4 regions of the Bacillus sp. SRL337 genome follow, and region 4 is predicted to be linked to each of the others. Evidence: riboswitches for the same ligand, from Rfam matches in the RefSeq annotation. Region 4 holds a riboswitch; each other region holds the start of a gene.
The links. A riboswitch is a leader RNA that binds a small molecule or an ion and turns the genes downstream of it on or off. The one in region 4 is predicted to bind cyclic di-GMP.
Positions count from the first base shown of each region.

Region 1 (8,033 bases), 2.3 Mb from region 4:
GAGTGGCCTTTTAAGAAGAGATCCTATTCTATCAAATGTCTTGTCAGAAATGCGGATGAATTTCTACCAGCCTGTCCAAAATAGTGGAGTTTCCTCGGTTTTCAGCCAGCTCGCTTCTATAGGTATTAAGACCACCAGCAACTATTTAGAAGGTGGGAAACTTGAAATAAACGAAACAGAATTAAGAAAAGCCATCGAGGAGGATCCTGCATCTGTGCAAAATTTGTTTTCCTGGGAAGGAACTACAGAAGGAGAAAAAGGGATCATCAACCGGCTATATGATACGGCCAACAATACAATGGACAAACTCAAAGAAAAGGCCGGGAACGCCTTTTCAACCAATCAGCAGTTTGCCATTGGGCGAAATCTAAAAAATATGGATGACCGAATCGACCGTTTCGAAGACCGGATGAAACAAGTTGAGGACCGTTACTGGCGCCAGTTTACAGCCATGGAAAAGGCAATACAGAAAGCAAATTCCCAATCAGCCTATCTAATGCAGCAATTCAGCGGAGGCATGTAATTATTTATTATAAAATTAGTGAGGAGTGTCTAAATGGCAATTAACAACCCCTACAAAACGTATCAAAACAACTCAGTCACAACGGCTTCACCTGGGGAGTTAACGCTTATGCTTTATAACGGCTGCCTGAAAAATATCCAGCTTGCTAAAAAAGCGATATCCGATAAACAGGTGGAAGTGAAAAATGTCAATATCCAAAAAGCTCAAAATATCATCAGTGAACTGATGGTGACCCTTAATATGGATATTGCTGTATCTAAAAACATGATGGCTCTCTATGATTACCTTAATAGGAGATTAATAGAAGCCAATTTAAAGAATGATTCTGCTATTTTAAATGAAGTTGAAGAGTTTATTACAGAATTTCGGGATACATGGAAACAGGTCATTCAAACGAACCGACAGCAGCAATACGCTGGGTCAGGTGATAAAGCCTAATGTCTTCTGTTGAAGAATGTTATCTATTAACAAAGCAGTTGTTTCAAATACTGGGAACACAGACCGAGGAAGATCGTGATGCACGTATCTCTAAAGTGGAATCTCTATTAGAACAAAGAGAAATTGTCTTGGCAAGAGTGAAGGCACCATACACTCAACAAGAAGCAGAGATGGGCAGTCAAATTGTGAAGTGGAATCAAGTGATAGACCGTAAGATGGCAGACTTTCGGGATGCTATCAAGAAGGAAATGAATGGTACGGTTAAAAAGAAAGCCTCTGCGAAAAAATACTCCAATCCATACGATCATCTTCAAACGGATGGATTCTATTACGATAAAAAGAATTGAATGTTCAAAGGACCTCTAATCATAGGGGTTCTTTTTTGGGTAGGAAAAATTGAAAAAACGGTTCTATAATATTTGTTGGGGTTCTTACACAATTTGAACAAAAAAAATGCATGTAATCATCCAGTCTTTTATACTTGAGTTGTCGAGAAACAAGTATAGATTGGAGATTCGTGCATAATGAATTTTAACATAATTCTACCCGGTTTTGAAGAAGCAATGGTTACGAAAATGGAGGAAGTGGAAGCGAGACTTTGGATTTATACAGAGAAGCCGGTTACACCCCACAGTTGTCCGGTTTGTGCTACTTTCACTCATAAGATTCACGACTATCGTATACAAAAAATTAAGCATTTAAAGCTATTTGAAAGACACACACTAATCTTTTACAAAAGAGAAGATATGCTTGTCCTTGTGGAAAGAAGTTTGCGGAAAAGAACCCTTTTGTGAATAGATACCAACGGTTATCAGTGGAACTGAACCAGGCAGTTAAAATTCGTAGTATTAAAGGCAAGACGTTCAAGGAGACGGCAGAAGTGTATGGAACATCCCCTTCAACGGTCGCAAGGCGCTTTGATCAATTGGCCAAAGAGACAGTCAACGAAGAAGCGAAGGAATTGCCAAAAGTGATCACCATCGATGAATACAAAGGAGATACCAGAGAAGGCAAGTACCAGCTCATAATCGCGAATGGCATCACTAAAGAGCCCATTGATATCCTTCCGAATCGATACAAAAATACGATTAAGCACTATCTCCGAAAGTATGGAGCTCAAGTGGAAATCGTAATCATGGATATGAGTCAGTCTTTTAAAGCAGCTGTCACACAAGCCCTTGGGAAGCCTATTATTGTGGCGGATCGGTTTCACTTTGTTCGATATATCTATTGGGCACTTGATGGAGTGAGGAGAAGAGTTCAATCCAGCTGGCATGATTATGATCGAAAGAAATGCAAAAAGATGCGACATGTATTCTATAAAAAATCCTATAAGTTAACAGAGGACAATCAGTGGTATCTTCAACGTTATCTGGACATGTCCCCTGAATTAAAGCTGGCCTATGAATTGAAAGAACTGTTCTGTCACTGGTTCGATGAGGCGAAACAAAATGGAGAAGAGAACATCCACCAAACCAAAAATGACTTATATTCCTTTTACAAAGCCGTTGATGAGGCGGGCATCCCGGAGTTTCAAAAAGCAGCGCAAACATTAAAAAATTGGCAGGTTGAAATATTAAATAGCTTTACCTATAGCTATTCTAACGGCTTCTTGGAGGGAATTAACAACTTAACGAAAGTGATGAAACGAAACGCATTTGGATTTCGAAGCTTTACGCGTTTTCGAGCGAAAATACTATTAACACATACGTATAAAAGACTGGGTTCACATATTGGATAAGGGTGAAGCAAAATTCACTTCACCCCAACATTTGACGTTGAACCGAAAAAACACCCTGACCTAATGCAATTCGATTGGCACTAGGAGAGGGTGTTTCTATGTTTTTGAGTTTTAGTTTAACACCAAAGAGCCGCTAACCTGAAAAAAAGCCTTCGCCAGGTTCTCCAAGCATTCTTCGCGAAAGCTATCACTGCATATGAAACTATGAGCAATATCCTCTTTTAATGTTGAATACGAGAGCTCTAGCTTTTGGCTGGTCGTCATATAATTTAATTCTTCTTTCTCTATATAGATCTGTAATTCTCTTTCAAAATATTCCACAGAGCCAAATAAAACCGTCATGATAGACATTGGCATTCTTCCCTTCTTTTTTAATGAATTGAAAACTATAACCCATTACCATTCTTATTTGTTAGTATTTCATGAGAGACTTTCTATTAATTCAATTCTTTCTGCATTCTGAACAATTTTATAAAGTCCATTTCCATAATAGTCTTCAGGTGATTTTTGTCTCTTACACTTATAACAGACTTGCAGCTTGTCTCCGCAGCTTTCCTGTCTGTCTTCAACCTTTCATCTCACCTTGAAACCGGCTAAACATATTTATAGATACTTTATTTAATCAATTTTTTTTAGTAAATTCCATCCCCTCTTCTTGAAAAAAATAAAAGACCACCAAAAAGAAGGTGGATAAATGAATAGGAATGGAAAAGTGCTCCGCATTATTATCTACAAAACTTTTTGGCAGCCCGGCTATCTTAGTTTAGCTAACCTTAGACCCGTGGCTTTGCGTCCTTTCCTTTCGAAAAGTTTGCCTTTTTTCAATTTTGTCAATAGACTTTTAAAACTATTCTAATAATAAATCATAAAGACCTAGTTTTCAATAAATTCCAGAAAAAAATTACAAATTACTCCATTTTTCGCTAAAATATCTGATTTTAAAGTACTAAAGATTTGAATTCTATAAGAGTCCATCATTTACTATGAGCGTATGATATAGAAAATTCCATTCCATTTCAGGGATAATTGATTCTATTTTTTCCTTCCATACGACTATATGTGCTGGACATTTCAACTGCTTTTCCATTACCTCACAGTGCAAGCAGCAAGTCTTTTCTGATTGGAGATGGAATAGGGGGGACGAAACTTACTCGTCCCGGCCCAATATTGTTATGACTACAGGTGTTCTGCCCATAGTAAGGTTTTTTGAAAGTATCCCTTCCGGATATTGTAAATTATAGACGGTAGAAGTTCCTCTTTTCTTGATTTTGCACGGGTGTTCAGGTCCGAAAACTTCACATAATATTAAGCTATTACTAGTTTATTCGTTGAGGTGCATGAGAAAATAATAATAAGATATATTTCTCAAATCCCTTTCATATAAACATTCAACATAATATTCTAAAATTCGTCAAAATATTTAGAAAGATTAAGCAGGAATAATGAGGGGAATAGAGAAATATATAAACATAGCTTTATCTAAAAGGAGGAGTTTACATGTTGAACTACAACATTCGAGGCGAGAACATTGAGGTAACTCCAGCGATTCGAGAACACCTGGAGAATAAGGTTGGCAAGTTGGGTCGTTACTTCAATGAAACTCCTGATGCTGACGTAAATGTTAACTTAAAGGTATACCCTGATAAGAAAACTAAGGTCGAAGTGACAATCCCGATGCCGCATTTGGTTCTGCGCGCTGAGGAACGCCACGAAGATATGTACGCAGCCATCGACCTGATCGTAGATAAACTGGAGAGACAGATTCGTAAACACAAAACCAAAGTGAACCGCAAAATGCGTGAAAAGGGAAGTCCGAAAGAATTCTTCGCTGCTCAGGAAGGGTTGACTACATCTCAACTGAATGAAAAAGCGCAGGAAGATGAGACGGATGTTCCTAATGAAGTTGTAAGGACAAAGCAATTTAACCTGAAACCGATGGATAGTGAGGAAGCGATTCTGCAAATGGATCTTCTCGGCCATAATTTCTTCATCTTTACTGACGCTGAAACGAATGCAACGAATATCGTGTATAAGCGCAGAGACGGCAAATACGGGTTAATCGAAACCACATAATTGATAGCATCAGCATCCTGCAGATTCTGCAGGATGTTTTTACGTTTAAAAAAAGGACATTTCCTTCGAGTGGCGAATAAAATCAATTAAAGATAAATTTTGTCGGGAGGAATCACAACATGACATTTAGTATTGTCGGATTTGATCCAAAGGAAAAAGAGTGGGGAATAGCTGTACAATCCAAGTTTATCGGAGTCGGTGCCGTTGTTCCGTTTGCCCGTGCCGGAGCGGGGGCAGTGGCGACACAGTCTTACGCCAACACAGCGTACGGACCGCAGGCTCTTCAATTGATGGAAGAAGGGAAAACAGCCGAAGAAGCGTTGGAAATTATCATGCAGGATGACCCTGAGCGTCATCTCCGCCAGGTCGGGCTGATTGATGCACAGGGAAATGCGGCAACATATACAGGAGAAGGCTGTTATGATTGGGCTGGCGGCATGACCGGTGAACATTTTGCTGCGCAGGGAAATATCCTTGTTGATCAGCGTACAGTGGAGGCAATGGCTGAGACGTTTACCTCAACAGAAGGAACCTTGGCAGAAAGGCTCCTGAAAGCACTTGATGCCGGACAGGAAGCGGGAGGCGATTCCAGAGGAAAGCAGTCTGCTGCCATTTATGTTGTAAAAGAAAAAGGTGGTTACGGCGGTTTCAATGACCGATTGATTGATTTGAGGGTCGATGACCATCCTGATCCGATTAAAGAGTTAATCCGAATTTTTAACCTGCATCAGCTCTATTTTGCAGTTTCCAACCCGGACAAAGTGGTGCCAGTGGCTGGCTCTACCCAAGAAGAACTGGAGGCAGAGCTGGAGCGCCATGGTTATATGAAAGAGGATAAGAGTGTCAGCCAGGCGTTAAGGGATTACCTTCATACCGAAAACTTTGAAATGAGAGAACAGGAGGGACATATTGACCTGGATGTGCTGGAGTTTATGAAAAAGCAAGAGAAATAATCGTTTGAACTAGCGTACATATGCCGATAAATACCGAAGAGTACATGTCCTTAAAGAGCTAGCTGGGAGGCATGAACTCTGAAAATTGGAGAAAGGATGTCCTCAAAGAGCTGGTTGGGGTACATATGTCAATCAAAATTGAAGAGAAGATGTCCTCAAAGAGCTGGATGGGATATATATGCCCAATCAAAATTGAAGAGAGGATGGCCTCAAAGAGCCCCCTTGGAGCAAATGAACTCTTATATAATGAAGAAAAGATGTTCTCAAACTGCTAACTCGAGTAGAATGATGTCCTCATCTTATGAAAGTCTCTCTTCTAACCTGCATACCTGCAAGCCCAAGAAGGTGTCCTCCAAAAGGACACCTTCTTTTATATGGCTCTTTTCTAAGAGTTGTAGTTTTTATGACAATGTTATCCCCTACCCTTTTATGTAGGAGGATTGGAGCGGAAGGCATACGACCTCCTGAGGGATTAGTGGGACTCGTCTAGTGCCAGCGGCAAACGGCTAGCAGATTTCGGCTCTCTCCTTGCGATTAGTCAGCATCGAATCGCTATCGCTCTTCGTGATTCCTATATCTCATACGAGAGCCCTCCAATCTGTACGCCGCTGAACGGTGCCTTTCCGCTTTTTAGTCAATCCAGCTCCAGCGCCAGCGCCTAGCCCCTCGGGGTCATAAGCCAATCCGTCAGGAAGGTTAAAGAGCAACCTTCCCGCCGGCTCGTCTTATGCCAGTCGGGGCTGATCAAGGCGCCTGCGCTTTTTAGTCAATCCAGCTCCAGCGCCTAGCCCCTCGGGGTCATAAGCCAATCCGTCAGGAAGGTTAAAGAGCAACCTTCCCGCCGGCTCGTCTTATGCCTGTCGGGGCTGATCAAGGCGCCTGCGCTTTTTAGTCAATCCAGCTCCAGCGCCTAGCCCCTCGGGGTCATAAGCCAATCCGTCAGGAAGGTTAAAGAGCAACCTTCCCGCCGGCTCGTCTTATGCCTGTCGGGGCTGATCAAGCCGCTTGTGCTTTATATCCTAAGCTGCAATTCCCGCAGCATCTGAATGAAATTTGCGGCGTAGATTTCCGGGCTGAAATGCTGTTTGATGTATTGCTGGGCATTCTGCCTGATTTGGGCTTTCAGAGGCGCGTTGTGGATGAAATCGGTGGCTTCTCTTACGGCATGGTGGATGTCGCCCTGCTGATAGATTTTACCTGTCGAGTTATGGAAGATGAAGCTTTTGATGCCATCCGAGTCTGTTGTCAGCACAGGGCAGAGGCAGCACATAGCTTCTACCAGCGCGTAACCGAATCCTTCATATTTGGAGGTGGAGCAAAGCATTCCTCCTGAGTTTCCGATTCTTGTATAGTAGTTCGGCATTTGATTGTGGGGGATATTGGAGTGGATGGTGATAGATTTAGTCAGATTAAGTGAACGGGCCATTTGTTGAAAGGCTTTTACTTCAGAAGGCTGATTCAGGTTGGCATCGGTGAATATCCAGATTCTCAAGTTGCCATAATTGGTCATTAATTCTTTGGATAGCTGCAGGAATTCCCTCCAGTTCTTATTTTCCTCGAACCGTCCCACCCAGCCGAGCAGCATGTAAGGTTCTGTTGAGACTCCTTCCGTGACATATGTGAAACCTGTTGTATCGATGCAGTTGTGAAAAGAGTATTTCTTTTTCTGTGGGTAATATTTTTCGATCAGTGATACTAAGTGAGGTGTTTTTGGAAGCAGGATGGCATCTGCATTTGGGTTGACATGGGGCCGGGCATGGTTAAGGATGTTGTCTGCCGTTTCGAGGACGCCCATTCCCTGGACCTCATAGATCAGTTTGCCGGTGTATCCCAGTTTCCGGACTCTTTCAAGAAAAAGGTAGTCAGATCCCACGATGATAGCATCGAATTTTTCGGTGTCAATGATTTGCTTTATTTGCACGTCGTCATTGGTGATCCAGGTTTTTTCTGTAATATTCTGCATCCCGGCTCCTTCGGAAAAGAATAGAAATTGAAATTGGATGCCGCTGTTCGCTAATGCAGCGGTCCTTTGCCTTGCTAGTGTTTCGACACCTCCGCTCGGGACGTAATAGACAAATAGAATCTTCATAGAAATAGAACTCCTTTTTATTTTTTCTTTTAATGGGCTACCAGTTATAATCTTTTTCGTAACCCAGGCGTATTAACAAGTCTCCTGCCACTTCTTTGAATATCTGTTTGTGTTCGGCTGTGAATTCTTTTTTCCAGTCGCCGATGCTGCCTTTTCGGAAAGTACCTGACTTTTCCGGATGGACATTCTTCAGCATACGGTCCACTATCTCGTCCT
Region 1 is NZ_OZ481793.1:4,000,227-4,008,259, reverse strand. Features, by position in the region: gene fliD (flagellar filament capping protein FliD) at 1-523, shown strand, start outside; gene fliS (flagellar export chaperone FliS) at 557-961, shown strand; gene fliT (flagellar protein FliT) at 961-1,308, shown strand; partial or broken gene AC4E8A_RS20215 (ISL3 family transposase) at 1,486-2,702, shown strand; gene AC4E8A_RS20210 (hypothetical protein) at 2,814-3,053, opposite strand; cyclic di-GMP riboswitch class I at 3,443-3,528, opposite strand; gene hpf (ribosome hibernation-promoting factor, HPF/YfiA family) at 4,200-4,775, shown strand; gene AC4E8A_RS20200 (DUF1028 domain-containing protein) at 4,895-5,728, shown strand; gene AC4E8A_RS20195 (hypothetical protein) at 5,800-6,003, shown strand; gene AC4E8A_RS20190 (glycosyltransferase family 4 protein) at 6,741-7,817, opposite strand; gene AC4E8A_RS20185 (sulfotransferase domain-containing protein) at 7,855-8,033, opposite strand, start outside.
Region 1: linked by a shared signal. The riboswitch ahead of AC4E8A_RS20210 (hypothetical protein) and the one ahead of flgB (flagellar basal body rod protein FlgB) in region 4 are both predicted to bind cyclic di-GMP.

Region 2 (8,033 bases), 2.0 Mb from region 4:
TCCTCCCGGAAGTCCCTGCCAAGAAAAGCATGAAAAACAGGCCGGTATATCTGAAGCCCGCTGCACTGAAGAAGAAGAAAGTCGCCTTCTTCTCAGGCTGCCTGATGGATACCATGTTCCTGCCGACCAACGATGCCACAACCAAGCTCCTGCAATTGGCTGGGTGTGAAATCGTCATCCCGAAAAAGCAGACATGCTGCGGCGCTCTCCATGCCCACAGCGGCGAAAAAAAGGACGCCAAGGAACTTGCCAAGAAAAACATCGAGGCTTTCGAGGAAGAAGAGGTCGATTACATCATCACCAATGCCGGCGGATGCGGAGCCCTTTTGACAGAATACAACCACCTTCTGGGTGATGAACCTCATTGGAAAGACCGCGCCATCAAGTTCTCAGCAAAAATAAAAGACCTTTCCAGCATACTCATAGAATTGGCGTTTCATAAACAGAACTTGAAGCTCGATGACCAAATCATCACCTACCAGGACTCGTGCCACCTGAAAAATGTCCAGAAGACATTCTTACAGCCGCGGATGCTGCTGGAATCCATAGAAGGCGCCGACTACAAGGAAATGAAAGATGCCGGGCGCTGCTGCGGCTCGGCCGGAATCTATAATATCGTCGAACCCGAGATGTCGATGAAAATCCTTGATTACAAGATGGGGCAAGTGAAAGTCACGAAAGCCAAGACGATTGTGACCGCGAACCCCGGATGCCTGCTGCAGATGAAGCTGGGAATTGAGAAAGAAGGATTGTCCGGGGAAGTGCGTGCCGTTCATATTGCGGATTTGCTGGTGGAGGCTTGGAACGGTGGGAACAACCCCGTTTCGAAGCTGCTTTAGTACATTAACGCATCCGGGGACAGTCCCCTGTTACGCTAAAGTAACAGGGGACTGTCCCCGGAAAAAAATTTTACTAGCTGGTGGAGTAGCCAGTATACTTCCTTCGTCTGATCAAAAATCCGAGACGAGTGCCCGTTCCTTGTACCAATTGGGCTTCACCTCCCTTCCCTTTCCTCTCAATCACCTTCACTACTATTTAGTCTCATCCCACCAGCACAAAATTCATATATTTAGAGACAAGACAACATCCGCATTATGCTATAATGGAGGAAAATACTAGAAATAAGAGGAGGGTTTACTTTGTCCACATCCAGAATTTTAAAGTGGGTTACAGGTGCACTGGAAGCAGTTTTAGGAATTCCTATCCTTGGTGGAGCTATCATTATTAGTTTCTTATGGACGCCTTTGATCCTAATGCTGGTCCTGCATATTGTTACGTTAGTTCTGACGGCAAAAGAGGAAGGATCCAAGACCGGCAGCATTTTGGGAATTGTCACCTCCTGCATTGGCTGGATCCCTTTCGTGGGAATGATCATGCATATCCTCACGGCTGTTATCCTGATGATTGATGCGTCGAAAACAGATACAGCTTCAAAAACGAATCCACAGGTGGTCAAGTGAATTTAATCTGGGCAGAGGGGACGTTCCCTTTCTCTCCAAAAAAGTATCAGCCCGAAATAGCTGATACTTTTTTGTTTGGAGAACCCTTTGTATTAAGCCTCTCCACGCGGGATACGAACTGTCCTCAAGTCCAACGCCTTCGTACTGAACTGAATTGTTTCCATAATCGAAAAAACATTGAGACAGAAGACATACTTTGAACGTCTAAGATTCAAAAAAAAGAAAATAAGGGGTTTTGTGATGGAGGGGAACGTAAAAAAAGAGTTTGCCGATAGCGAACACGGAGAAATAGGGATGGAATACTTTGAAGGACTTATCCTCACAAATGAGAAAGCAATTGTTCAATTTGCATACACCTACGTTAAAGATTGGTCAGTTGCTGAGGATATTTCTCAAGAAGTGTTTATTAAAGTTTACAAAAACATCTCATCCTTTAACCAACGCTCTACGCTAAAAACCTGGCTGTTCAGCATCACGGCCAATGAGTGTAAAGATTACCTGCGGAAAACAAAGAGAAGAATGAAATGGTGGAATCACATTCTTCAAAGCAACACAAAACAAGATGTCGATACACCTGAAACCATCGTTCTTCAAGATGAAGAGAAAGTTTCCATCGGTAAGCCTTGCTTGGTCTTCCGGTCAAGTATCGGGAAGTGTTGATTCTGTATTACTATGAAGATCTTTCTTCAGAAGAAATAAGTCAGTTATTAGGCGTAAATTCGTCAACAGTCAGGTCAAGACTTGACCGGGGACGCAAGCATCTCAAAAATTTGAAAGAAGGAGGCCGGTGGTCATGAAGAACATTGAAGAACAACAGGAAATTAAGCAATCGTTAGATGAAGATGTTTTTTCCCAATATCATTTTAAATCACAAAAAGATAGAATAATTAAAAAGCCACTGCATTTTCAGACATCCCCAAAAGAAAAAATCACTACTTATATGGCTTATCTGGAGTTACAGTCCTGCTGTTTTCAATCGTTGCCTTATCATATTTCTTTTCAACCGACACATCCTATGACCCCGCTTCTCCTGACAAACACGATGAACAAACGGAAACCGAAAACCCTGTTGTCAATCATAATGAGTACTTAGCAGAACCAGACCTTCCATTGTCTCCCCACAAGCCGGTTAATTCAATTCCAGATGAAGAAAAGGGGGAACCCGCCCAAGTACAAAAAACCGAAGAAGAGTGGAAGGCATATTTCCAAAATTTATACCAAGAGCAGCAGACAGACATTAAAAGAATGAAATTGATATACGAATACGTTGATTCTGGCAGCAAAGCTATATTAGAAATTACTTCTAAATTTGAGGGCAATCATTTCATAGAAAGAGAAAATCAAAAGGATTTTGAAAATGAAGTAATGACAATGGATCATTCCTATATCGCAACTGATGAAGAGTATATTTTCCTTGATCATCTAAGAAAAATTTATGACCGACAATCAATACCAGAAACTGAAGTAGAACAGAACATTGAAGAAAATTGGGTAACATTTGAGTTAGTTAAAACAAATCCACAAGTCTTCTTATTCGAAAGAAGTCTCATTAAAATTGAATATGATTCCGGAGTTGTGCTCGAAAGAAAAGAATACAATGGGGAAGAATTCGTCTCCTACTTTAAGCTTATAGAATTAAAATTGAATGATGAACTACCCGATTTACTAATTGAAAAATCCATTCCTGAAGACTATGCGGATTTGCAAGTGGTCAAGTCTCAGCAGGAACAACCACAGCTCCACGAAGATCTATTCATTCAAGCGAAAGATAATGTAATGAAAAATAATGAAAAAATTCAAGATGTGAATTACACCGGTGAAGACGGCAGCCTGCACTTTATCCTTTATATGACGGTGGGAACGACCCCCACAGAAGGCAAGGAGGCAGGTCAAGAACTTTTCGAGCAATTCACAGAAATCACAAAGTCATACGAACCGCTTCAAGAAAGAAATACGACCATCTGGGCTGAAGGACAGTTTACATTTTCAATAAGAGTTGAAATCCCCGAAACCGCTTTTCTATTCGGAGAATTTAAAGACCCCCAAATTCATTGGGAACAGAAATCATATGGCGGATATTGATGGTATGCATCTTGTATTCTTGAATCTGCAAACGGGGATTTCACTCGGGTAGCAGCGAATAGACACTCTCTCAATCTTAACCCTTAGTGATCCACTGATTCTCAATTTTAGCTGCCAGGGCATCTATTGCATTCTTAATAGGTGCCCTTTTTGTGTTTAAGCCTGCCTTTTATGAATCTGATCCTGCCCAATATTGGAGCTGTCTTTATGGTTGTCGATGAGATAAAGTCTATCCAGTACCATAAACGAACTATCTATAATAGTGGGGAGATATGTGGTTTGGAACTTGATAAATTGCACCAATTTTTTTGAGAGCAGCCTGTTTTTTGGTCTATTCCTCGTTGGATTGCACCATTTTTTATGGGAGCGCCCGGATATTTGGTCTATTCCTCGATAGATTGCACCATTTTTTATGGGAGCGCCCGGATATTTGGTCTATTCCTCGATGGACCGCACCAATTTGTATGGGAGCGCCATGATATTTGGTCTATTCCTCGATGGATTACACTAAATCTTATTAGAGTGCCCGGTTTTTTGGTCTATTTCTTGTTAGGGAGTACACCAAATCTCACATCGTCAGGTGGCGCTTACCTATGCCTGCAGCAGACTTCCTTTCCTAATCAACTCTGAAACCCGACAAAAAAGAGGAGCAGCTGCCCCTCTGTCTTCCAATCACCCAAGATGCTATTCCCGGAAAGATTTAAGCCCTTCATTAAGGGACTTGGTATGTTGGTATACTTGTTTATAAAGAGTGTACAAGTCTTTATATTTCTTAACGTTTTCTTCGATAGGAGTATAAGTTTCTACGATTTTTGTAAAAGCTTGTGAACATTCTCTCAGTGTAGGATACCAGTCGGCTCCGACAGCAGCAAGCATAGCCGCCCCAAGTCCTGGACCTTGTTCACTTGCAAGCTTATGGACGTCTGCATTGAATATGTCTGCCTGGATTTGCAGCCATTCAGCGTTCTTGGCCCCACCGCCGATAGAAATAATGGAATTCATTGGGACAGGTCCCAACATCTCTCATATAAGATCGTATGCTTTAACTCAGGGATGGAAAGCCAAGTCCCGCTCCCCCAAACCACTACTAACTATAACAATTTCCGATGCTCCAGAGTATCTCCAGGACCTCTGCTAGCGAGGATATAAACCCACTTTCATCCTCATAATTCCTTTTAAATGAAAAAACAATCCTTACTTTATTACTTTCAGAAAAATCCTGTACTTATACTCTGGATAATTGTTCGTTATAAAAAAGATATGTTTTAATACTTACTCAGGGACAAGAATACTGTCACTCCTTCCCCAATTATATAATATTATCATTCCTTAATTCTTCTAATTCTGTATCAGTGAAATTAAGCATTCCTTTATAGATTTCATTATTATGCTGACCTTTTTATGACCAGATGACTTAACTTCTCCTGGTGTTTTTGAAAACTTAGCAAATACATTGGGCACATGTATTTCGCCTAGGTCTTCGTCTTCTAGATTAACTAATGATTGCCGGTATTTGAAATGCGGATCCTCAAATATTTGTTGCATATTATACATAGGGCCTTTAACTGCACCACAGCTATTAAATGGTTCTACTACTTCATTAAGCTCTCTTTCACGAATCCATTCGCCAATTATTTCATCGAGCTCCTGGGAGTGCTTCAGTCGGTTCTCATTATTCGTAAATCGGTCATCATGAATTAATTCTTCTCTGCCGATAGCTATAAACCTGCCACTAATCAAACGTTTGATTAATAAACCAAGAGATAGAACAATAGCGAAGTCTTCTTTGTTACAACACAAAACCCTTCCTTTCATGGCCCCCAAAACTTAAGTTTGACTTATGCAACAACCTTAACTTATTTACCCACTTCTTAGTACTTCCTGTGCAATTTTATAAAAATATTTCCTTTACTAGTGACATATTTTATTTGTTGGATTATAATGGTAATAATAAAAATAAGAGGTGATGTATATGTACTTATTCATTCTTAAAGGATTAATTGGGATTGGGCTGATTTTCTCAATGCTGTTTTTGTTTATCGTGTTTAGAGAAAAGCTGCTCTCTTCAAAATGGATGAAGAAAAGACGATTAAAGCAACTCATTAAGTACAAGAAAATTGATAAAATCCATTTCTTTGAAGAAGAACCGGCACCGGGATTTGAATTCCCTTTGTCGCTTAAGGAAGTTGAGGGATTTGTAGAAAAAGTTCAAAAAAATCGTCCAACTGCTGTGCAAGGAATAGCCTCTATCGGATTGAAAAATCGTCCGGAATCCCTTCGTTTAAGTATTTTTGGTGCCTATCATCGATATGAAACTCATCGTTCACCAGAAGGTTCCACTATTGATTTGTACCCTATGAAAACAGAAGGAGATTCTTACCGGCTATATCTTTATTCTGACGAAATCGATGAAGGGATGCCCATTGAAAATGATATGCATGACAGGCCTTATATTCTTTTTACGAAGGAACAAGCAAGACAAGAGTTGCTCCATACTTTGGGACATGAGCTCGGGCACAGTTTAATCTTCAATCTTGAAAAAAGACTGCACGATGATGGAATTGAAGACCTCTGTGATACCTGGGGAGTACAGTTTGGAGGTAATCCGATTACCTATGAGGAGTTAAAAAGTTGCAGTGTTTATAAAAGGGGAAGGGAAATAGGAACATTCGAGGAAGTGCTATAACCCAGAATCGATATGAGGAGGAATTTAGAATGTCAGCATCCTTTGTTATTTACATGAAGTTGCAGGAAAAAATGGAGGGCTATAAAAAATGGCCGGTAATGCTTTTTAACCTTCAGGCAAACAACTTTAATCAACTTACTTCCCTTGCCGAAGTGAAGGATTGGTTAAAGGAGAATAATAAAGTCTACTATCTTTCTGCTTTACAAGAGACCTCCTTCCAAACAATCCTTGCATCCCAGATCCTTACCATTATTGGGCCTGTTGGTATAGAGGATCGACAGTCCCTTCCCATTCACGACGTCTATACTTTAAAAGAAGCGGCAGCACGTTGGGGATTAAGTGACGGCAGTACCATTCGCAAAGCCATTGAAAGGAAAAAATTCCTCCTTCATGAAGTAAGAAAATCTGAATCGACCTGGCTCATTACTTCAGACGCAATGACAAGGGTATATGGGCCAGAAGACGAAGAATCTCTCCCTCGCCTTATTGTCAATCAGATTTATTATGATAAAGAAACAGGCATATTTCAGACCAGACGCACCTTACAAAAAAAGACAATATAATACAATGAAAATACAAATCAAAAATTTTTTTGTGAAAAATTATCTAAAATGAAAGGATTTATTTTCCACTTTATAGTACGATACTAATAGGTATTTACATCCAGTAACCAGTATTCATAAAAAAACAGGCAAACTTATCGAAAGGTAAGGACGCAAAACCACGAGTCTAAAATCATGAGGATTATGATAGTCGGGTTGCATCAATTTTACGAATTGTTAGTTGAAGCTGCCCTTCCATAAAAGAGGGCAGTTTTTTCATTACAAAAGGTAAGCACATTAAAATATGTAAGAGAGGAGGATACATATGGGCTTGATCTCACTATTATTCATTATTAGTATCGGATTGATTGCCTTTTCTTTCATTGCTGAAAGGGTCTTATCTTCGGCAAAGGCGTCCACCAATAATGTTTTTCCGCATATCGATAGCTGGACAGCCAGAATCGGTAAGCTGCGAGATAACCACCGTCAATTTTCGGATTTAAGTAGAATGTCCAAGAAAACGTACAGAGATGAATATAAGTAAGAATCATTTCTGAAATAATTGCAGAAAAACAGAAAACATTTTATCACTCACTAAAACAGAGAGCAAGGAGGAAAGGGTTTGCTATTATTCATTCTATATTTATATTTGTCTAAAAGCGGCGATGCGAGTGAGATTGCACTTATAATCTTGAGCTGCCTATTAGCATTGGGATTGTTCAATTCCGTAAGAATATCCCCTCATGTTGTCATTAACGGCAGATTAGCCACGCTTCTTAATTTTATTTTGCCAGGACTTGGCCAGGTGTATATGAAACAGGTGAAGCTTGGAAGCCTCTTGGCAGTCCTATTTATGGTTGGATTTGCATTTCATCAAAAATTCATTTACATATTCGGAACGGAGAACCCCATCCATCTCTACCTTACATTGGGACTGGCTCTTGCCCTCCAATATATATTGCTTCCTTCTGCTAAAGAAAAAGCAGCAGCCAAAAGGAATCATCAACTGGGAATGATGAAATACACAAGACTTAAACCTGTTATTGAGCGTGGCACCATTTTATGCTTGGATACAAACATATTACTTCATGAGCAGATGTTCCTCATTGCCCTGCACAGGGATAGTGATGCTCACATTTTTGTCAGCAAACAGGTATACCGCGAATTGGACGGCTTGAAAAAAAATAAGAAGCCTGATGTACGCAATCGAGCCCAATTGGCTTTTGACCTAATAGAATTGTTCCAAGGGGATAAGCGGCTGAC
Region 2 is NZ_OZ481793.1:4,293,069-4,301,101, forward strand. Features, by position in the region: gene AC4E8A_RS21510 ((Fe-S)-binding protein) at 1-839, shown strand, start outside; gene AC4E8A_RS21515 (hypothetical protein) at 1,140-1,460, shown strand; gene AC4E8A_RS21520 (RNA polymerase sigma factor) at 1,701-2,120, shown strand; gene AC4E8A_RS21525 (sigma factor-like helix-turn-helix DNA-binding protein) at 2,114-2,257, shown strand; gene AC4E8A_RS21530 (hypothetical protein) at 2,254-2,553, shown strand; gene AC4E8A_RS21535 (hypothetical protein) at 2,706-3,542, shown strand; gene AC4E8A_RS21540 (FGGY-family carbohydrate kinase) at 4,227-4,544, opposite strand; gene AC4E8A_RS21545 (CoA transferase) at 4,881-5,357, opposite strand; gene AC4E8A_RS21550 (hypothetical protein) at 5,515-6,228, shown strand; gene AC4E8A_RS21555 (helix-turn-helix domain-containing protein) at 6,258-6,791, shown strand; cyclic di-GMP riboswitch class I at 6,909-6,994, shown strand; gene AC4E8A_RS21560 (hypothetical protein) at 7,096-7,314, shown strand; gene AC4E8A_RS21565 (PIN domain-containing protein) at 7,393-8,033, shown strand, end outside.
Region 2: linked by a shared signal. The riboswitch ahead of AC4E8A_RS21560 (hypothetical protein) and the one ahead of flgB (flagellar basal body rod protein FlgB) in region 4 are both predicted to bind cyclic di-GMP.

Region 3 (8,033 bases), 1.9 Mb from region 4:
GATGGGCAACGGTGAAATGATGCTTGTGAATGGCCAAGGGCATGCTGTACTTGACGAAAATGATGATTTTATCACATTCACTGAAGCAGGAATGAACAGTCAAGATATTGGTCTTGGTGCAAATGGACAGTTGACTATCGGTGGGATGCCTTTTAACCTAGGGATAGTATCGATAGAAAAACCGCAATTCATGGAGCAAGCCGGCCAGAATCTTTTGGGATTGCCTCAAGATCTGCAAGGACTTGGTGTAAATCAAAATGAAATAATGACCAACATGAACGGTGCCTTACGAAACAATATCAGCCTCGCTCAAAGCACATTGGAAGGATCCAATGTCGACATAGGAAAAGAAATGACGGACATGCTGAATGTCCAGAGGGCTTATCAATTCCAAAGCAGGTCCATCTCGATGGCAGATCAGATGATGGGACTTGTCAATGGAATCCGTTAAAGGAGTTATGACAATGACTGAAAATGAAATTCTGCAAGAAGAAGGCAAAACAAGGGAAGACATCAAAGCTGAAAAAAAGAATAAGAAAAACAAAGCGGAAGAAACACCTGGGAAATGGGTAAGGATCCGCTTTCTTCCGATCTGGCTGCGAATCATCCTTTTTGTCGTGCTCCTTGCCGGATGTCTCATTGGAGGGGCCATGTTCGGGTATGGGGTCATCGGAGACGGAAAACCGATGGATGTATTAGAAAAATCCACATGGCAGCATATCATTGATATCGTCATGAAAGAAAATTAATCAAACCCTGCCTTCTTATGGAAGGCAGGGTTTTTAACGCTTTAAAGCAGCCGGGGACAGTCCCCGGCTGCTTTAAAGCGCTAAAGGAAATAGGGCAGCTGATCCAAAATTCCTTTTTATCCGAGAGGAATTCAGGTAGAATGGATAGAAGATAAGGTACATAAAGGATTAAGGAGGCATTTTGATGCTCGATATTACGCAAATCAAAGAAATCATCCCTCACCGTTATCCATTTCTTTTAGTGGACAAGATCATTGAAGTCGAAGAAGGAAAGAGTGCGGTGGGAATCAAGAATGTAACCGCAAACGAAGAATTCTTCAACGGCCATTTTCCTGGTTACCCGGTAATGCCCGGAGTCCTGATTGTAGAAGCGCTGGCTCAAGTGGGGGCAGTGGCAATGCTGAAGAAAGAAGAAAACCGCGGACGGTTGGCTTTCTTCACAGGAATTGATAACTGCCGGTTCAAGCGTCAGGTTAAACCAGGGGACGTGCTCCGCTTGGAAGTTGAAATGGTACGCTTCCGCGGCGCCATCGGCAAAGGAAAAGCGATTGCAACAGTGGACGGAGAAGTAGCCTGCGAAACAGAAATGATGTTTGCGTTAGGAGATAAACAAGAATAGAGTAAACAAGAAAGTCCAGCTGCCGAAGCAGCTGGACTTCTTTAATGCTTTAAAGCGATAGGGGACTGTCCCCCACTGCTTTAAAGTGATAAAGAATCTCTCTTTTCATTAACGAAAAATAGTTGATTTGGATGCAAGTTTCCAAAATTATGGGGCATGCTATCAAAAGACCGCAGAGATAGGTCTCAAAAATTCTTTGTATTGAAAGGAGTCATACACAATGAATAAAAAGCTTTTAGCCATCCTTGGTGGAACAGCACTCTCCGCAATGCTTCTTGCAGGTTGTAACGGCGATCAGGAGCCGCCTCCGGAAGATAACGAAGCTCCTGTTGAGGAAGAAGTTCCTAATGATCAGAATGGGGACATGAATGAAAACGGAGATATGAACGATAACGGCGACATGGATATGGATACTAATGACGGCGAAGGAAATATCTCTGAAGATAACAACGGGGATATTGACGATAACCAAAACGGCGAAAATGGCGAATCTCCAGCTGGCGAGCTTGAAGAAGATATGAAAGACGACGAAAAAAATAATCAGTAATAGCTCCTTCTAAAGGACCGGGATATCCGGTTCTTTTTTCTTGATAGTACCACTGGTTTAAGAGAAGAGATATTAAATAGTTGAAATTATCTTCTCAGCTAATTTACCATTATTTTGAACAACAGTATCTCCGACAAAAATGATTTATTATGGTATAGTAAGACAAAGACAGCAAGCAATATATAATAGGAGGTAATTTAGCTGCATGATGAATAATTTTCCACAGGGAATGAAAATCAGCATTTCCCGTTCAATTTCTACTGCTTTTGAAACATACATGGAAAATATCGAATGGAACGAAGAAAAGTTCGATTTGAATGCGTTTGTTAAAATTTGGAAAGATTACATAACGAATACTGCTTCTTGGTACAAACAGTTGTCTATTGAGCAAAAGAATAATCCACAGTTACATGAAGATCTTGCAAAGAAGATAAATGAAATTATAGAAAAGATTTTCTCTGAACAGCCAACGGGTGACCAGGTTAAGGAAATAGAGTCACTTCAAAAAGAGTTGAACACCAACTATGAATATACCTGTAAAGCGGAAGCAAGGTATGTTCTAGCTATTCTTAAAACCAAGATCAACTGAAGAACTTGAAACAAGATGTTTCAAGTTCTTTATTATTCTGCTTTTCTTTTTAACCCCATTAAGGTTGTAAAATGTATGAATTCATCCTTGGTCAAACCCTGACTTATTGCCCCTTTCACCAACTGAATCCACTCATCCGTAATTGATACATCATCTGCCTCCTCCAAAATAATCGTATCTAGAGATACACCAAGAGCATTAGCTACTTTTTCTAAAACATTAATTGATGGATTTTTTTGTAATCCCCTCTCAATAGAACTGATATAAGACTTTGAAATCTCTGCTTTTTGACCTAATTCATTAATAGTGAGCCCCTTTTTCTCTCTAATAAACTTGATTCTCTCACCAACCATAGTCTGAACCCCTTCTCCAAATCGTTTATTATTCATTATAAAGAACATTTGATTTTTATGGAAATTAGCATTTTTAAGAAACAGTTAGCATACAATAGTAAACTAACGAAAATTGTTCTTTATTAAGAACTTTTGAATAGTTTTAGCATTTTAGAGAAGTGAGGATATTCTTGTATAGTAAGTAAAAAGGACTATAGCGAACGAAAGAGGTGTAATTATGTTTAAGAAAAACTGCCAGCGTTGCAGCCGCCCCTCATACAGTTCTACAGAAACAGGGCAGTGGATTTGCCCATCATGCGGAAAGGACCTCACTGCATCTCCTTTCTTTCATGCATCCAGCTTCATTCAAATTAACCAGAAGATTGTCCCATTAGAGGAAAAGCTGAAGGCATATCGCAAGACTTTTCCACTAAGAAACATGCTTATTCGACACAAAAACACTATCTGAAGAGTATAATTAACAGAATATTACTACAAAAGAGAAGTAAATGTAAAAATTTATAGGAAAAAAGGTAGAAAAGGCAGCAGGATTTTACAAAATATAGGTTTTGATAAATAGTATAATGGATATAGTTAAGGAACTGGTTAGCCAATGAGATAGTCAGACAAAGGCAAACTCATTGAAAAATGAGGACGCAAAGCCACAGATCTAAGGGAAGAGATTGGGTGTTTTACTATGATGGCTGGGCTGCCTGAAATACTGAGTGTATTTTAGGAGGAGAGAAAGTGGTTGAAAAAGAACTGGATCTAGAATGGATTACCTTGATTAAAGAAGCAATGGCAGTAGGGGTCACCAAAGATGAAATCCTAGAATACCTACATACAAATAGAGAAGAAAGAAAAGTACTTATAAAATAATCAAAGCGATTCCCGTCATAAGGGAATCGCTTTTTACTTTTGGTTTAGTTTCCATTTATTAAATTCAATGAACTCCCGAAACTGTTCTTTGCTGATGCCGGACTCCATGGCTTGTTCTACAATGCTTACCCAGTCCGAATCAATATGCTTATCTTCAATCGTATCATATAGTAAAGAATCAACAGGTACATTCAACGCACCAGAGATCTTTTCCAGGAACTGCACCGACGGATTCTTTTGCAGGTTTCTTTCAATTGAACTCAAGTAAGACTTGGCAACCCCAGCCTTATCCGCAAGTTCAGTCATGGACATTTTTCTCTCTTGTCTAAGCTTCTTCACTCGTTCCCCGATCATTACCGTTCACATCCTGTACGTATAATCATCCTCATAATAGTGACATTATACCACAAAAAAACGTGAGCTTTGTCACATTTCGTCTAAAAGTTACTTTGACGCCTTCGAAGTAGCAGCCAGTCTAGGCTTGGAACGCATTTTATCCCTGAATTCCTGTACAAGCCCTGCTCCTTCAAACCCTTTCTCTACTAAATCATCAAGCAGAAGTTCAGCATATTCATTGCGCATCTTCTTCAACTTTCCTTCAAAAAGAACGCTCAGATGGAAATCCATCGTTTTGATGCAGCTGATTCTCGTCATAAAGGCAGCGGGATCATTTTCAGGAAGGGAAATCACAACCTGTACCTCAATATCATTTTCGCTCTGCTGGGCATCCCGGAAGAAATCATAATAATCCTTCTTCATGCAGCCCTCAATCAGCCAGCTCCCTTTCCCATCTTCTTTATTGATAATCAAACCGTCCACAATTTCAATGTCTTTCAGCTCATCGTTTTCAACAACTTGAAGAGTGATTACTTTAAAGGTTTTCATGAACGATCCTCCATCTCATAGTTTGTACAAATTATAACATATAAGAAGATTCGAAACATAATGCGTTACTTCCAAATATAATCACGAAAATAATTGTATTGTCCAAGTTGTAGATGATGATTTCCGCTACAGGGACACGACTCCGCGGGGCGGGCGTTGACTAAAAAGCGCAAGCGGCCGTTCAGCGACTTACAGATTGGAGGTCTCACGCATGAGATTAAGGAATCACGATGAACATGGCGAATCGATGATGACTTATCGCAAGGAGGGTGATCGAAATCTGCTAGTCGCTGGCCGCTGGAGCTGGATTGGCCTGCTCGGCTGCGCCTGCGGGGTCTCATCTGTCCCGCTAGTCCCGCAGGAGGTCGAGCCCCTTCCGCTCCAATCAACTAGGTTATTTTTAATAAGATAGACGGATGAAGATCGCGAAGTCGGTTTCTACTGTAGGTGACCATATACCCTTATGTTTTGTTTCATTCCTTTATAAATTCATATGAAAATCGGCCAATCAGTCAATTCGTTTGGCATTAATGATATAACGTTCCACAGTACTTGATAAATATTCAAAAGGATAGCAGGTGGAAAGGGTCAATATTTCATCCGGTGATGTGGGCTGGACAACAGACATGTCGTCTTCTTTTACAACGAACATTTCATATATCTCGTATGTAAAAGTTCCATTGCTCATTTCAACCTTTAATTGGTCTCCTTTTTGAAGATCGCCCATTTTTTTAAAAACCGTATCACGATGACCGGCAAGGAAGATACGGTCCTGCTGGTTCGGCAGCTTGGTTGAAGAATAATGTCCGACCCCTTTTTCCAGCTCGTCTTCATCTGTTCCTTCTATAATCGGGAGTTCTCTATTTAGGGCCGGGATTTGGAGGATGCCGACTACATCTCCTTTTTCGAAGGAATAGGTAGTGGATGACTCATGTTCTTTATTGGATGCCTTTTTTGGTTTAACTTGAGCTTTGGCTTCCTGCAGGGCTTTGTCCTGGTGCTGTTTTTGTGTAAAAATCTGGTAGCCGGCATAGCCGGTTAAACTTATTCCGATAACTAGTAAAGCAATACTAAGGTATTTGATCAGGTTATTGAACATGGAAATGCTCCTTTAGTAAATATCTTACTTTTATTTTTACATAAAAGTGGTTAATTTGGAATTTGTATTTTTGATAGCTGGTTTGTTCTTAATAGTAAACAATAAGTTCATTATAATTTACTAAATAGTGAGAAAATGAGAGGTATTTCCAGAAAATACATGTTTTATGTTCGTTTTAGCGAAAAAACGGCGGATTTTCCGGTTTTGCAAACTGGTAAATATGTCATATACTCACATTGTAAGTTCGTTAGAGAGAACAAAAAGTCGCTGAAACGAACGAAAACAAAACACTAGGAGGAATTATAAAATGGGTATTAAGCAAAAATTAGGTTTGGGAGTAGCATCAGCAGCACTAGGTTTGTCATTAGTTGGTGGAGGTACATATGCGTACTTTAATGATGTTGAAGTGAATAACAGTACATTTGCTGCTGGAACTTTGGATATCAATGTAAAAGGTAATGATAAAGATAACGCTATTATTGATGTTTCCAACCTAAAACCTGGAGATACAATGGAAAGAAAGTTCAAACTAAATAACACAGGATCTTTAAATGTATCAAAAGTTCTTTTGACTACGAAATATTCCGTGACAGATGCAAAGGGAGATAACGAGGGTGCTGATCTTGGTGACCACATCAAAGTTATTTTCCTGAAAAATAACGATAAGCTTGGTACTGAAATAATTAAACAAACAACACTTTCAAAACTGAAACAGTATGATACCGTCGACACAGATTACGACCTATTGGCATGGCTTGGATATGGGGAAGAGGATGGTTTGAGAGCAGGGACCTCGGATGACCTTACTGTGAAGTTTGAATTTGTTGATAATAAACAAGATCAAAATGTATTTCAAGGTGACTCCTTAAAATTAGAATGGACATTCGATGCTAAGCAAACAGCTGGAGAAAGAAGATAAATTCAGCTTCTTAATAGGGAGGGTAAGCATCATGCTTACCTTTCCTCTAATTTATTTTATGTCGTGTAGATTGAATGAATTTTAATTAGACGAGATAAAATAAATGTTCATTTTCTATCATATATTGATGGAAATGGGGAGGGCTTTTATTGAGGTACTTAAGAATAAAAAAATATGCAAAGCGAAACCAGAAGCTAATATTATGGGGGAAAGTTTTGCTGACTTGCTACATATTAATTTTTACCCTATCATACTTGAACTCCAACACCACCGCTTATTTCAGCGACTCTAATGCAGATAACTTTATAATCCAAGCCGGGACTTGGTTTGATAAAAGTGATCTTAGGTTTGTAAAAAATAATACAGAAAATTTAAAAGTATGTCCTCCAACAGATATTAGTGCAGAAATAAAGAATCTTGGCTTTACGATGACTGGGCCTGCAAAATATGAAGTGTATTACATGGAAGAGGGTAACCCGAAAACCAAAGGCCGAAAAATTGGGGATGGAGAAATTGAGCCAATCAAGGAAAAGGAAACTATTACGCTCTCTTTTCCTACAGAGTTAGAGGGCTCCTTCATGTTTAGAGTCTATCAGAGGGATGGATATGAAGGGAAGAATGAAGTCATCTGGAGCCACAAAATCATGGTGAAGTGTCATGATAAAAATGAAAACGATAAGAAGGAACCTAAAGAGAAACAGAAAGTTGAAACAGAAAGCAAGGATGGAAGTCAAGGACAGCCAGCCAAAGATCCAGCAGCCGATAAAAACGAAGAGGAAGTAACAGAAGAGAAACCTGAAGTACCTGTCAAAGAAGAACCTCAGCAGCCAAAAGAAGAAGAGAAACAGCCTGAAGAACCGGAGACACCTCCAGAGCCAGAACAACCTCAGGCTCCTGTTGAAGAAACGAAACCTAAAGCAACGGAGACTCCAACAGTTCCGGAACCCGATAAAAAAGATGAAAAGAAAACAGAGGAAGGTTGATCGTGATGAATGGTAGAAAGCTTATGAAATGGGGCAGCAATATAGTAACTACAATATTGTTTCTTGTCTTGATCTTTATGGTGTTTGTCGTAGTTTCCTCGAAGGCATCGGGAGGAGAACCACAAGTATTCGGTTACCAATTAAAAACGGTCCTTTCCGGCTCAATGGAACCTGGTATCAAGACAGGATCGATCATTGCTGTTAAACCTGGGGGAGATATGACCCGCTTTGAAAAAGGGGACGTCATAACCTTCCAGCAGGAAAAAGATATGCTGGTGACCCATAGAGTGACAGAAGTGATCAAAAGCGGAGACAATATCATGTATAAGACAAAAGGGGACAACAATAATACTGAAGACATGAACCCTGTCCTCTCCGAAAATGTTGTAGCTGAATACAGCGGTGTGACTATCCCGTATCTTGGCTACTTTA
Region 3 is NZ_OZ481793.1:4,404,063-4,412,095, reverse strand. Features, by position in the region: gene AC4E8A_RS22085 (flagellar hook-basal body protein) at 1-451, shown strand, start outside; gene AC4E8A_RS22080 (DNA-directed RNA polymerase subunit beta) at 465-749, shown strand; gene fabZ (3-hydroxyacyl-ACP dehydratase FabZ) at 934-1,368, shown strand; gene AC4E8A_RS22070 (hypothetical protein) at 1,589-1,915, shown strand; gene AC4E8A_RS22065 (hypothetical protein) at 2,121-2,504, shown strand; gene AC4E8A_RS22060 (helix-turn-helix domain-containing protein) at 2,537-2,857, opposite strand; cyclic di-GMP riboswitch class I at 3,458-3,553, shown strand; gene AC4E8A_RS22055 (anti-repressor SinI family protein) at 3,584-3,715, shown strand; gene AC4E8A_RS22050 (helix-turn-helix domain-containing protein) at 3,749-4,069, opposite strand; gene AC4E8A_RS22045 (YwpF family protein) at 4,160-4,600, opposite strand; gene AC4E8A_RS22040 (hypothetical protein) at 4,812-5,012, shown strand; gene AC4E8A_RS22035 (class D sortase) at 5,109-5,699, opposite strand; gene AC4E8A_RS22030 (TasA family protein) at 6,007-6,618, shown strand; gene tapA (amyloid fiber anchoring/assembly protein TapA) at 6,768-7,601, shown strand; gene sipW (signal peptidase I SipW) at 7,607-8,033, shown strand, end outside.
Region 3: linked by a shared signal. The riboswitch ahead of AC4E8A_RS22055 (anti-repressor SinI family protein) and the one ahead of flgB (flagellar basal body rod protein FlgB) in region 4 are both predicted to bind cyclic di-GMP.

Region 4 (8,033 bases):
AGCAAGATTCCTCCTACAACATAAGTCCACCAAGGCAGGGAGGATGATGGCGTTTGGTCAAATTCCACCTTGCCGTTAAACGGCTGAACAGAAACGACAATTTTGTCTTCAATTGCTTCTGGTGTCAGTTCAGTGCCAGTTTCTTTATCAATCGAAGTTCTGATAATTGTAGATAAAATCTGAGAGATATCTTCCTGCCTGTCTTGAGGGAAAGAAGCAGGGTCTTCTGGATCAGGCGGTTCAACCATCACTTGAATACCGATGTCCCTGATTTTATAAGGACTTTCGACAATCTCTCTTCTAATTCTATTAACCTCATTATTTATCGTTTCTTCAATTCTTTCATAATCCCCATTGCCATTTTCGCCTTCTACGTACGTCCCGAGCCCATCACCACTATCTTCTGCAGCCGGCACACCACCAGCAGCTTCTCCATTGCCGGTGAAAGTCTCGGTGATTCTCTGGACACTTACAGCGATTCCTTCCATATTTTCTTCATCAACAGGCGTTACTTCGTTTACTTCCCTGTTTTCTTGGGTAAAGTCTATATCGGTAGTAACGGAGACAACCACTTTATTAAAACCAATTAACGTGCCAAGCATACTTTGAACCTGCTTTTGAATATCCTTTTCCACCCGGTTCTTAACATCCATTTGCTGGACTACACTTCCTCCAAAGGAAGAATTTTCATTTTCCAGTTCAAAATACTCAAATAATTGATTCATGATGACGATATTATCAGTAGGAAGGTTTGGAACACTTTTCGATACTAGATGGTATAAGGATTTAATCTGTTTCTGATCAAAATCAAAGCCAGGTTTTGTATTCAGGACGATTGAAGCAGATGCCTGTTCCGTGTCCTCGCTGACAAATACTCCTTTTTCAGGCAGTGTGATCATTACGTTGGCATCCTGAACACCTTCGATTCCTTTCATCAGGTTTGCAAGTTCCGTTTGCATGGCATCCAGTTTCATAACACCAAACTCATTGTCGGTCATACCGAAACCAGCATTTTGACTAAAAAAGGAATAGTCAATGCTTCCGGAATTCGGAATTCCTTCTGCTGCAAGTTCAACTTTCAATGTGTCTACCATTTCACTAGGGACCATTATCGTTGAACCGCCATCGGTGATTTCCGAAGCTATACCTCTTCCATCCAGGTTTTCTTTAATCGTTCCTGTCTCCGAGGGGGCCAGATTGCTATATAGCGGTACAAGATCTGTCCTTGTTGAAAGGAATCCTGTAATGGCAGCAGCTAAAATAACCACCAACAAAGCTGCACCATACATAGCCCTTTGTTTCTTGGTTCGTGATGACCAAAATGTATTTAATTGTTCTTTGTATTTTTTTACAGTTTCATTCATCTTAATCCCCCGGTTACTCTGTCTGATTTACGCGGCATTCATAACCGTAAAAGTTACATTGGCATTCTCATGATTTCTTGATATGCTTCGACTACTTTATTTCGGACTTCCATTGTCGTCTGAAGCGTAATACTGGCTTTTTGGGAGGCGACCATGATTTGGTGCAGGTCAACATTTTCGCCACGGACCAGCTTTTCCGTCAGCATATCGGATTCTTTCTGGCTGGCATTTACTTCTTCAATGGATTTTTTCAGGAAATCAGCGAAATTCTGCTGATTTTGTACTGGTTTAATGCTACTTTTCTCAAACGATGTACTTAATCTGTTATCTGTTGCTGAATAAATATTATGTATCGCCATAAGTATCCCCCTTATTTTCCGATTTCAAGTGATTTCATCATCATGGATTTATTAGCATTAAAGACAGTTACATTTGCTTCATATGAACGGGTAGCGGATATTAAATCAATCATCTCACGAAGCGGATCGACATTCGGAAGGCTTACATACCCATCCTGATTTGCGTCAGGATGTTCTGGATCATATACCAGATTAAAAGGAGTCTCATCGTCTTCCTTTATCTTTGAAACCTGGACACCATTACCTATGGCCCCCGAATCCTTAGTGCCCATAGCTTTATTTAGGAATGAAGAAAACCGCTCCCCATCAGGCTGAAATACCACTGATTTTCTTTGATAAGGCTGCCATTCACCATCGACCAGTTTTCCTCTTGTCGTATCTGCATTTGCCATATTGGATGAGATGACATCCATTCTTAACCTTTGTGCGGAAAGCGCAGAAGCTGATGTATTCATACCATGAAAGATTGACATTTCTACTTACCTCCCCTGATTACAGATTTCAAAGAATTAAATTTACCATTTATCCGGTCGGAAAGAGCATTGAAGTAGATTTGATTGGAAGCCATTTCTGACATTTCCTTATCAATATCAACCCCATTCCCATTGTGATTGTATTGGAACGGTTTACTTCTGACATTAAGATCGATATTTCCTCTGCCAGAAAATTCAAAATGACGGGGATTCGTTCTTTTTGCTTCGAAAGTGGAGATGGAATCATTCAACTGTTCTTTGAAACTGGTTGTCTTCGCTTTGTAATTGGGTGTATCGACATTGGCAATATTTTGAGATATCACCTTCTGTTTAGCCGAAGAATAGTTCAAACCATTTTCGAGTGATTGAATGGTGCTGGAAAACAAGCTCATTTTTTACACCTCTAACCAATATTTTGTCAAAGATTAATGGATTTTGACATTTTTTACGGAATCATAGTCTCTATTGTAATATTAAGAAAAATAGGTGTCTATGAATATCCTGTTAATTTTATTCCTACTAATTATTCATTTTTTTGAAGGACTTTTACCATATTTTCTAAGAAAATCTGTCATTCAAAGCTGTTAAAGGAAGTTTCTTCTTCTTCCAAAGGACTATCAGCCCTACTTTTTTCCAACATTTTTCTGTCTTCCTCTGCTGAAAACCGCCGCTTATGTTACAGACACATTACAATACTATAACTGGTAATGGCTCAAAAATCTTTAGGGAAAGTCTTCCAATCACATATGGAAAAATAACCCACTTAAATTCCTCATAAATATAGCGACCCCTATAGAGATCGCTCCGCAAACATGCAATGTCTCCATTAGGTAACCCGGCTGCCGATGTACAAAGAGAATTGTCTTTAGGCCCGTGGCTTTGCGTCCTCCCTTTTCAGAAAAGTTTGCCATTATCTAAGAATTGTTGTAGAAAATTGTCGGAAATAGTCTGTAATCTTATTGTACTATTTGTGATGTTAATTTCAACCCTTTCCCTTACATTACTATTAGGTCTTTATACCCCTTTTGAGGTTTTTTCACCTTTACTCCATAATATTTCTCGGAAATAAAAATGGCCGCCAATCCTTTTGGACTAGCGGCCAGTTCATTAATTTGTCTTTAATTTATCCAATTCAATCAGGAATTTATCATTTAGAACTTTGATATATGTCCCTTTCATCCCAAGTGAACGGGACTCAATGACACCAGCACTTTCAAGCTTACGAAGGGCATTCACGATGACTGATCTTGTAATTCCCACTCTGTCAGCAATCTTTGAAGCTACAAGTAATCCTTCATTTCCGTCAAGCTCTTCAAAGATATGTTCAATTGCTTCAAGCTCACTGTAAGATAGGGAGCTGATAGCCATTTGTACTACAGCTTTACTACGGGCTTCCATTTCTATCTCTTCAGATTTTTCCCTAAGGATCTCCATACCGACAACAGTAGCACCGTACTCACCAAGGATCAGGTCATCATCATCAAAGCTGTCTTCAAGGCGGGCAAGAATCAGCGTACCAAGACGTTCCCCGCCGCCGATGATCGGCACAATGGTTGTAAGGCCGCTTTGGAACAATTCTCTGTTTTCTACTGGAAATGCAGTGTATTGGCTGTCAATATCCAAGTTAGAAGAAGTTTCCTGTATATTGAAAAGGCTGTTTGTATATTCTTCAGGAAATTGACGATCTTCCAGCATTTTCTTCATTCTTTCATTCTCTATCTTCTGATTGACAGCAAATCCGAGCAGTTTTCCACGGCGGCTGACAACAAAGACATTTGCAATAATGACTGTACTCAAAGTTTCAGCCATTTCTTTAAAGTTCACAGGTTTTCCTGCTGCTTTTTGCAGCATTGCGTTGATGGTTCTTGTTTTACTTAGTAAATTCATTTCATTTCCTCCTAGTGCAACTAAATAGTTTCAAAAATTATTAAATAAGAATCGCGATTGACTGGTATAGTCCGCAATCAGGATACTGTAAATCCCTTGTAGTTTGCAATTATTTTTTACCCTCGGACGGTCGTCAGCAAACTTATAGAATGAACTGGCTCAAGTCTTTATTTTGAGAGATTGCTCCCAGCTTATCTTCTACATATGAAGGTGTGATAGTGATCTTCTCCATTGTGATTTCAGGAGCTTCAAAAGATAGATCCTCAAGCAGCTTTTCCATAATGGTATGAAGTCGGCGCGCCCCAATATTATCAGTATTCTGGTTCACTGAAAAAGCTATTTCAGCCATCTTACGAATAGCATCGTCAGAAAATTCAATTTGTATACCCTCTGTTTCTAAAAGTGCTATATATTGTTTAACTATGGCATTATCAGGCTCCACAAGAATCCTTACAAAATCCTCGACAGAAAGCTTCTTCAGCTCCACCCTGATTGGAAAGCGTCCCTGAAGCTCCGGAATCAAGTCAGAAGGCTTTGCCGTATGAAATGCCCCTGCCGCAATAAACAGCATGTAATCCGTCTTGACAGACCCGTGTTTCGTTACTACTGTAGAACCTTCCACAATCGGAAGAACATCACGCTGCACTCCTTCACGGGAAACTTCACCAGATGACTGGCTGGAGCTCTTGCTGGCGATCTTATCTATCTCATCGATGAATATGATCCCGGTCTGCTCTGCACGAACAATCCCTTCTTGTGTGACCTCATCCATATCAATCAACTTCTGTGCTTCCTCATTAATAAGGACAGGTCGTGCTTCCTTCACCTTCAGCTTTCTCTTTTTCTTCTTTTTGGGCATAAGTCCGCCAAGGGCATCCTGCATGTTCATACCCATCTGCTCCATTCCGGATCCTTGAAGCATATCAAACATGGATGCCTGCTGTTCTTCAAGTTCAACAGTGATGAACTCTTCTTCAAGTTCACCTTTTGCCAGTCTGTCTGCTATGACTTTTCGTCTCTCATTAATTGAGGTTTCTTCTTGTTTCTCATCATCATCCTGTTGTTGATTTCCTTGATTGCCGCCAAAAATCATTTCAAAAGGGTTTTTATAATTACTATTTTTCTTTTTGGCAGGGACGAGCAATTCTACCAGACGGCGGTTGGCATTCTCTTCTGCCGCTTCTTTGACATCTGCCATTTGTTCTTCTTTTACGAGTCGGACAGAAGTTTCTACCAGATCCCTTACCATTGATTCCACATCTCTGCCGACATAGCCTACTTCTGTAAACTTTGTTGCTTCTACTTTAATGAACGGCGCCCCCACAAGTTTAGCCATTCGCCTCGCTATTTCTGTTTTCCCTACTCCAGTAGGCCCCATCATAAGAATATTCTTTGGCACCACTTCTTCACGAAGGTTGTCAGCGAGCATACTCCTTCTGTATCGGTTCCTCAGCGCAATAGCAACCGCTCGCTTAGCGTCATTCTGCCCAACTATATATTGGTCCAGCCGATCGACAATCTGCCTGGGTGTTAACTGATTGGCTTGTTTTTTCAAGTGATACACTCCTTTTCCTGCGTGGTTTTCCTAACATAAAGAAAAAGACTTTACAGGTTTTCAACAATGATATTGTGATTGGTATATACACATATGTCGGCCGCTATTTCAAGTGCGGCCTTTGCAATCTGTTCGGCACTTAAGTGTTCCCCGCTATGGTGCTTCAAAGCCCTTCCGGCAGCAAGAGCATAATTCCCCCCTGAACCTATGGCGAGAATCCCATCATCTGGTTCAATAACCTCCCCGGTTCCTGAGATCAGAAGTAAATCATCAGCATTCATGACAATGAGCATAGCTTCAAGCTTGCGAAGCACTTTATCACTTCTCCACTGTTTTGCCAGTTCAACTGCAGCTCTCTGAAGATTACCATTGAACTCCTGTAATTTTCCTTCGAACATTTCAAATAAAGTAAAAGCATCAGCCACCGAACCGGCAAATCCTGCGACGACCTTCCCATTAAACAGCTTTCTGACTTTTTTCGCAGTGTGTTTCATTACCACAGCATTCCCAAATGTAACCTGTCCGTCCCCTGACATGGAACATTCGCCTTTATGCCTGACAGCGAAGATAGTTGTTGCATGGAAATTTCCCAATTGTATAACCTCCTTTTCATTTAAGCACGAGGATGGTGATTTAAATATGTTTTTCTAAGGTGATCTTTTGTAACATGCGTATAAATCTGTGTAGACGACAAATTCTCGTGTCCAAGAAGCTCCTGGACTGTACGAAGATCTGCCCCATTGTTCAGCAAATGAGTGGCAAACGTATGCCTCAGCATATGTGGATGGATCTTTCCGGTTAAAGAAGCATCTTTTATGATGGTATTCAGCACATGACGCATCCCCCGGGAAGTCAGAGGGCCTCCTTTATAATTGACGAAAACGAATTCATGCTCTTCATTCTTCATTAGCTGTCCGCGAGATATATTTATGTATTGTTCCAAAGCTTCATGTGCAAAAGTTCCGAACGGCACATATCTTTCCTTGCTGCCTTTCCCCTTTACAAGGACTGTCGACAACGAGAAATCAATATCTTTCATTCGAAGGCCTGCACATTCACTTACCCTTATCCCAGTAGCATAAAACAATTCAAACATCGCCCTGTTCCTGACTTGTATCGGCTTATCGCCTTCACAAGCTTTCAAAAGATTTTCCATTTCTTCTTCATAAAAGAATTCCGGAAGCCTCTTTTCAGATTTCGGGCTGTTCACCAGAGCAAACGGATTTTCAGCGACCATCTTCTCCCGGTTCAAGAATCGGAAGAAACTGCGTATACTCGAAATCTTTCTTGATATAGTGGCCCTTGCAAGGCGTTTCTCATGAAGGCCGGTCAAGAATAAACGTGCATCAAAATACTCGATTTCGGATAATGAACGCAGATTCTGTTCATCCATGAAACGAAAAAACTCCCTGATATCATCCTTATAAAAAGTAACGGTATACTCTGAATAGTTTTTTTCTATTTGTATATATGTAATGAAGGTATCCAGATATTGGTCTATATTTTCCAAGTTAATATCACCTCACAAAAGGCTACTAAATAGTAACACAATTTAGTAGCCCGTGCAATGGAGTTTACAAATATTTCACAAAGTTCTGAATTGTTTCTCCGACTATGCGAAAGTCTTTATTCAAGTCCATGTTCAAAGTATGAATCTTCTCCATTTAAGATACCATATTATTTTATAAAAGGAAAAAGTGAGCCTCTAAGCTCACTGTTCCTTTACTGCTGTGTCTCTTCTTTATAGTCACAATTCGAACATTGGACCTGTACACCCTTCTTGAGTTTCTTCTCAACGAGGAGGTGCTCACATTTGGGGCACTTTCTGTCAATCGGTTTGTCCCAGGAAAGGAATTCACAATTCGGATACTGGTCGCAGCCATAGAAAATCCGTTTTTTCTTGCTTTTCCTCTCAATGATATTGCCTTCCTTGCAATCTGGGCACTTCACACCAATCTCTTTAACGATCGGTTTTGTGTTTCGGCAATCAGGGAAGTTACTGCATGCCATGAATTTTCCATAGCGTCCCATCTTGAAAACCATGGGATGTCCGCAGTTTTCACAATCCTCACCAGCCGGCTCATCCTTGATTTCAACTTTCTCCATCTCTTCTTCAGCTTTTTCGAGATGCTTCTCAAAACCTTTGTAGAATTGGTCGATAATGGTTACCCATTTCTCTTTTCCATCTTCCACATAGTCAAGGTCACGTTCCATGTTTGCAGTGAACTCGACATCAATAATTTCGGGGAAGAATTCAGAAACAAGCTCTGAAACAATCTCACCGAGTTCTGTTGGAATGAACCTCTTGTTATCAAGGCTTACATAACCCCTTCTTTGGATCGTATCCAAGGTCGGTGCATATGTTGACGGGCGTCCAATCCCTAACTCTTCCAAA
Region 4 is NZ_OZ481793.1:1,670,721-1,678,753, reverse strand. Features, by position in the region: gene fliF (flagellar basal-body MS-ring/collar protein FliF) at 1-1,364, opposite strand, end outside; gene fliE (flagellar hook-basal body complex protein FliE) at 1,418-1,723, opposite strand; gene flgC (flagellar basal body rod protein FlgC) at 1,735-2,196, opposite strand; gene flgB (flagellar basal body rod protein FlgB) at 2,199-2,588, opposite strand; cyclic di-GMP riboswitch class I at 3,023-3,115, opposite strand; gene codY (GTP-sensing pleiotropic transcriptional regulator CodY) at 3,304-4,083, opposite strand; gene hslU (ATP-dependent protease ATPase subunit HslU) at 4,226-5,638, opposite strand; gene hslV (ATP-dependent protease subunit HslV) at 5,689-6,231, opposite strand; gene xerC (tyrosine recombinase XerC) at 6,252-7,148, opposite strand; gene topA (type I DNA topoisomerase) at 7,361-8,033, opposite strand, start outside.